One region of the Streptomyces sp. NPDC051105 genome, then DNA from elsewhere that is predicted to be linked to it. Evidence: riboswitches for the same ligand, from Rfam matches in the RefSeq annotation. Region 1 holds a riboswitch; the other holds the start of a gene.

The links. A riboswitch is a leader RNA that binds a small molecule or an ion and turns the genes downstream of it on or off. The one in region 1 is predicted to bind cobalamin.
Region 2: another riboswitch for cobalamin. It lies ahead of AB0N16_RS36345 (CbtB-domain containing protein); the one in region 1 lies ahead of AB0N16_RS22090 (cobalamin biosynthesis protein).

Annotation. Positions count from the first base shown of each region.
Region 1 is NZ_JBFBBR010000008.1:358,997-362,193, reverse strand. Features, by position in the region: gene AB0N16_RS22100 (inorganic phosphate transporter) at 53-1,306, shown strand; gene AB0N16_RS22095 (hypothetical protein) at 1,326-1,553, shown strand; cobalamin riboswitch at 1,695-1,835, shown strand; gene AB0N16_RS22090 (cobalamin biosynthesis protein) at 1,936-2,907, shown strand; gene AB0N16_RS22085 (cobyric acid synthase) at 2,904-3,197, shown strand, end outside.
Region 2 is NZ_JBFBBR010000020.1:128,694-131,890, forward strand. Features, by position in the region: gene AB0N16_RS36335 (hypothetical protein) at 89-256, shown strand; gene AB0N16_RS36340 (CbtA family protein) at 501-1,253, opposite strand; gene AB0N16_RS36345 (CbtB-domain containing protein) at 1,276-1,497, opposite strand; cobalamin riboswitch at 1,534-1,676, opposite strand; gene AB0N16_RS36350 (enoyl-CoA hydratase/isomerase family protein) at 1,962-3,026, opposite strand; partial or broken gene AB0N16_RS36355 (acyl-CoA dehydrogenase family protein) at 3,023-3,163, opposite strand; gene AB0N16_RS36360 (hypothetical protein) at 3,168-3,197, shown strand, end outside.

The DNA.
Region 1 (3,197 bases):
CCAGATTGCCTACGGTCCAACGGCCGATGACCTCTATAGATTGTCTGGGTAAATGGAAAACTTCTCGCTGATCCTCGCGATTGTGGTGGTGACCGCACTCGCGTTCGATTTCACGAACGGTTTCCACGACACCGCCAACGCGATGGCCACGACCATCTCGACCGGCGCACTCAAGCCCAAGATCGCGGTGACCATGTCCGCCGCGCTGAACCTGGTGGGCGCCTTCCTCTCCGTGGAGGTCGCCAACACGATCTCCAAAGGCCTGGTCGACGAGAACGGCATCCGCCCCGAGGTCATCTTCGCCGCCCTGGTCGGCGCGATCCTCTGGAACCTGGTGACGTGGCTGGTGGGCCTGCCCTCCAGTTCCTCGCACGCCCTGATGGGCGGTCTGATCGGTGCCACCGTCGCCTCCGCCGGCTTCGGCGCGGTCCACGGCGACGTACTGGTCACCAAGGTCCTGCTCCCCGCGGTCGCCGCCCCCGTGGTCGCGGGCCTCGCGGCGATGCTCTCCACCCGCCTGTCGTACGCGATCGGCAAGAACGCCGACGACAACGCCACCCGCAAGGGCTTCCGCGCCGGCCAGATCGCCTCCGCCGGCCTGGTCTCACTCGCGCACGGCACCAACGACGCGCAGAAGACGATGGGCATCATCACCCTGGCGCTGGTCGCGGGCGGTGCCGTCGCACCCGACTCGAACCCTCCCACCTGGGTCATCCTCTCCGCCGGCCTCGCCATCGCGCTCGGCACCTACATCGGCGGCTGGCGGATCATCCGCACCATGGGCAAGGGCCTGACCGACCTCCAGCCGCAGCAGGGCTTCGCCGCCCAGACCAGCGCGGCCACCGCCATCCTGGCCTCGTCCCACCTCGGCTTCTCCCTCTCCACCACGCACGTCGTCTCCGGTTCCGTGATGGGCGCGGGCCTGGGCCGCAAGGGCGGCGCGGTCCGCTGGTCCACCGCGACCCGCATGATGATCGCCTGGGTGCTCACCCTCCCCGCGGCCGCGCTGGTCGGCGCGCTCGCCGAGTCCGTGACGGACCTCGGCGACTGGGGCACGGCGGTCGTCGCCGTCTTCCTCGTCGCCTCCAGCGGCGCGATCTGGAAGCTCTCCCGCCGCGAAGTGGTGGACAGCGCCAACGTCAACGACACCGACGGCGCGGAGCCGGCCGGCGTGGTGACCGCGGCGATGGCCGCCGTGACCCCGCCGCCCGCGGGCACGGTGACCGACGACCTCACCGCCACGATCCCGTCCCCCGCCCCGTCACCCGCGCCGGCCGCCGCCACCGACCCGGCCGCGACCGTCTGACCCCCGAGGAAGAACCGACATGAACATCGACTGGGCAGCCATCGGCTCCGTCTTCGGCGTCAGCCTCGTGGTCACCGTGGGCATGGTGGCCCTCTTCACCCTCGGCATCAAGGGCCTCTCCGCCCGCGAACGCGCCACGGCCCAGGGCAACTCCGCGGCCCTGGCCGTGACCGCCGCCTACCTGTGTTTCGCGGCCTGCGCGGCCGCCGTGGCCTACGGCATCCACCTGATCGTGGCCAAGGCCTGACCGGGCCGACCGCCCGCGGCCGCCGAAGGCTCCTCCCCGACCCGCTCGGGAGGAGCCTTCGGCATGTCCCACCAGCCCCGCTAAACCACCGGTGTGGGCCTTCCCACACACTCCCCTCGCAGGTCAACGGCAAGTTGACGGGTCTTCCGGAGGCGTGGTGGACTTCCGGAGCCAAGTACGGCGGCAAGAGAGGAAGCCGGTGCGAATCCGGCGCGGTCCCGCCACTGTCACCGGGGTAGCAATCCCCGGGAGCCAGGAACTCTCACCGCCGGTCTCGTCGAACCAGGGCGTGGACACCCTGAGTGAGGACATATCGCCATGCGCGGCTGCCGTTCGAGGTTGAGTACCAGGCCCGTTCCCGCCCCCGCGGCGGGCTGAGCCGATGGGTGCCGGTCGCGTCTTCGCGTACGGCGCCGCCGCCGGCCTTCTCGGCGATCTGCTGCTCGGCGATCCGCGCCGCGGGCACCCGGTCGCCGCGTTCGGGCGGGCGGCCGGAGCCGTCGAACAGGTGCTGTGGCGGGACCACCGCGGGTGGGGCGCGCTGCACACCGCGGTGTGCGCCGGCGGCGCCGTGACTCTGGGGGCCCTGGCCCAGCGGCTCGTACGACCGTCCACCGCCGCGTCCGTCGCGCTCACCGCGACCGCCACCTGGGCCGTCGTCGGGGGCACTTCACTCGCCCGGGAGGCCGGTGCCATCGGGCGCGCCCTGGAGGCGGGGGACGTCGAGGCCGCGCGGGCCCGGCTGCCGCATCTGTGCGGGAGGGACCCGCAGGCCCTGGACGCCGACGGGATCGCCCGGGCGGTCGTGGAGTCCGTCGCCGAGAACACCAGTGACGCGGTCGTGGGTGCGCTGGTGTGGGGGGCCGTGGGCGGGGTGCCGGGGCTGCTCGGGTTCCGGGCCGTCAACACCCTGGACGCCATGGTGGGTCACAAGTCGGCCCGGTACCGGCGGTACGGGTGGGCTTCGGCGCGGCTTGACGACGTGGCGGGCTGGCCGGGGGCCCGGCTCACCGCCGTACTGGCCGCGCTGGCCGGGGACGACGGGCGGGGGGCCGTACGGGCCTGGCGGGCCGACGCGGCCCAGCACCCGAGTCCCAACGCCGGGCCGGTGGAGGCGTCGTTCGCCGGGGCGCTGGGAGTACGGCTCGGCGGGACTCTGTCGTACGGCGGCCGGGTCGAGCATCGGCCTGTGCTGAACAGGGAGGGACGGACCGTGGAAGTCGCGGACATCGAACGGGCGGTGCGGTTGTCGCGGCGGGTGGGATGGCTGGCGCTCGGGGCCGGCGCGGCCGGGGCCCTGCTGCGCGGGGCGCTCTCGCGGCGCCCGGCACAGCGGTCGGGGGGTGCGTCATGAACGGCGGCGGTCTCCTCGTGGCCGGTACCACCTCCGACGCCGGGAAGAGCGTGGTCACCGCCGGTATCTGCCGGTGGCTGGTGCGGCAGGGCGTCAAGGTCGCGCCGTTCAAGGCGCAGAACATGTCCCTCAACTCCTTCGTCACGCGGGAGGGCGCCGAGATCGGGCGGGCCCAGGCCATGCAGGCACAGGCCTGCCGGGTCGAGCCGACCGCGCTGATGAACCCCGTGCTGCTCAAGCCGGGCGGCGAGCAGAGCAGCCAGGTCGTGCTGCTCGGGAAGCCGGTGGGC
Region 2 (3,197 bases), on a different contig from region 1:
CGCGGCGGACGTTCCGGAAGGCACGCCACGGGACATACTGAACATCAGTCAACTACCGCGCCCCCGGGCACTCACGAGAGGCCGCACCGTGGAGAACTCCCTCGCGCCCGCCGCCCAGGATCGCTACGACACCTATCTTGACCATGTGAGGCACTGCCCCGACTGCCGCCCCGCGCGCTGCCGGACGGGCCAGGCACTGGTGCGCGCCTATCTCGCCACCACCCGGGCGGAGCGACCGGACGCCCGCGAGCACTGAAGCGACTTGCCGCGGAAGCCGTCGCCCCCGCTGTCGTTGTCCCTGCCGGCCGCTGTCAATGTCCGCTTGGCGTCCGGCTGTCAATGTCCGCTTGGCGTCCGGCGCATGGCCCGCGCCAGGTGCGGCCTGGCACTCCGGCGACGGCCGCCCGGCCTGCTCGCGGCGGCCCGGCTCACGGCCGTCCGACGCACGGCGGGCGGGGCCCCCGGATGGATCCGGAGGGCCCTCGCGTGTCGTGAATCGTTCAGTGTGCGGCGGGAACCGTCCGCCCGGCCGGGGCCGTCGCCGGTCTGGGGTTGAGCTGCCGTTCGGCCAACTCGCCGAAGAGCAGTCCGAATCCGCCCCACAGCACCAGCTGGATGGCCAGCGCGGAGAGCCGGAACCGCCACAGCAGGGTGGCCGGGAAGTCCGTCGGCACCTCGTTGACGGTCGGCAGGAACTGGTACGCCAGCCCGGTGACGACCGCGAACGCGGCCACCGCGACCACGGTCGCCCACCACGTGCCGAGGCTCGGACCGAGACGCTTGCCCAGCATGGTCGCGGCGACCGCCAGCAGCACGCTGAGCACCATCATCAGGAAATACAGCGTGGTCCGCTTGCCGATGGTGTCCGGGTCGCCCACCGACGGCGGGTTGGCCGGATACTTCAGGAACGGCACCACGTACACGGCGAGCAGCGCGCAGCCGGACAGCAGCAGCGCCGTCGCCCGCGGCGAGAAGCGGCCGACACGGCCCAGGGCGAAGCAGTAGGCGAGGGCGGCGATGCCGCCGAAGGCGACCCCGTAGAGCAGCACACCGGTGGCCAAGCCGGCGGTGGACTGGAGGGAGCGGGAGACGACCTCCATCTCGTGCTCGTGCGAGTGCGCGTCCTCGAAGCTGATCGCCTTGTCGACGTTCGGCTCTCCGAGGAGATAGGCGGCGACCAGGGCGAGCAGGCCGGCGGCAAGGCCGGCGAGCATGCCCCGCACCAGGAGGTTTCTTACCGTTGCGGAGTTCATGAGGGTGCGGCGTCCCCTTACGTCAGTGGCAGGGGAAGCCGAGGAGGTGGCGGGCGTCGTGCACCCACTCGTGGACGTCCGTGCCGTTGAACACGGAGGTGGCGCCCTGCTCGGCGCCGACGAAGTAGAGCAGGATGAGCATGAGGATGCCGAAGAAGACCGCCCAGGGAGCTATCGCGCTCAGCGGCAGCTTGGCGGGAACGACGGGGGTGGTGGCTGTCGGCTGCGCGACGGTCTGCGCCATGGCAGAACCTCCTCTGGGAGTTCGCGTCCCATCTCGGTGGTGCACTGGACGACGGCTACGGGTCTGACTCACGAGCTCCGGATGGGGCTCTCGCATACAGTGGCGCGACCGTGCCGGACTCCCACCGGCTTCCGTTCTGGCGTCGTCGATATCGGACAGACCGTACCGCGTGTCAGGAGCACGGCCAAGACCGCACCACCAGGCGTGATCTTCATCTCGTGCCTGATGGCCGGTTCTGGGCGTGCTGGGTCAGCGGTGACGGAACTCGCCGGGCGTTCCCGGGGAGCCCTGCGGCTGCGTCTCCTTGATGCCGGCGTTCGACGGGGGTCGTCCCCTACTCGGCAGCCGCGCTCACGCCTGCTCCCGGCGCTGGTCCCGGACGGTTCGTACGATGCCGGAGAAGTCCTCGGCGGGTCCAGCGCGTTCGGCTTACGAGGCGCACAACTCGGCGGTGACAGTGCGGCTCACGGGGACGGCTCCGTGGTGGTGTCGGGTCCGGCGAGCCCCAGTTCGCGTTCGCCGAGCGGGGCGAAGTAGCGGTCGACGTCGACGTCGGTGACCTCGGCGAGGGTGGCTGGGGACCAGCGCGGGTCGCGGTCCTTGTCGATGACCTGGGCACGGATGCCTTCCACCAGGTCGGGGGCGGACAGCGCGGCGCAGGAGACGCGGTACTCCTGGTCGAGGACCCGCTCCAGCGGACCGAGCCGCCGGGTCCGGCGCAGCGCCGCCAGGGTGACCTTCAGGGAGGTCGGCGACTTGGTGAGCAGGGTCTCCGCCGCCTCCTTCGCCGCCGGTTCGCGGTGGGCGAGCAGCCGCCGGACGATCTCCTCGACCGTGTCGGCGGCGTAGCAGGCGTCGATCCACTCCCGGTGGCGGGCCAGTTCGCCTTCCGGTGCCGGTCGCACGTGCCGGTCGAGCGCATCGTGCACGGGGCGGTCGGCGAGGTCGGCGATCAGCGGCTCGATCCTGTCCGAGGGGACGCAGTGGTCGGCGAGTCCGCACAACAGGGCGTCCGCGGCGCCGATCTGAGCGCCCGTCAACGCGAGGTGGGTGCCCAGTTCGCCGGGGGCGAGGGCGAGCAGGTACGTGCCGCCGACGTCGGGGACGAAACCAATGCCGGTCTCCGGCATCGCGATCCGCGACCGCTCGGTGGCGATCCGGACGCTGCCGTGTGCGGAGACGCCGACGCCGCCGCCCATGACGATGCCGTCCATGATCGCGACATAAGGCTTGGGGTAGCGGGCGATCCGGGCGTTGAGGCGGTACTCGTCGCGCCAGAACTCCGCCGACGCGGTGCCGCCCCCGGCGCGGACGTCCTCGTAGATGCTCCGGATGTCACCGCCCGCGCACAGGCCGCGCTCCCCCGCGCCGGTGATGACGACGGTCTCGACGGCCGGGTCGTGCTCCCAGGCGGTGAGGGCCTGGTCGATGGAGCGAACCATGGCGTGGGACAGGGCGTTGAGGGCCTTGGGGCGGTTGAGGGTGAGGTGGGCCGCCCGGCCGGCGGTGTGCAGCAGGACGTCGCTCATCCGAGGGCCTCCGTGAGGCCGCGGGCCGCGATGACGCGCATGTTCTCGTTGGTTCCTTCCAGGATCCGCTGGACCCACGGGTCACGGACGATCTTCTGGATACCGTACGCGCCGAGGTAGCCGTCGCCGTCGTGCATCGAGGTGACCAGCCTGCTGAGGCACGCGGTCGAG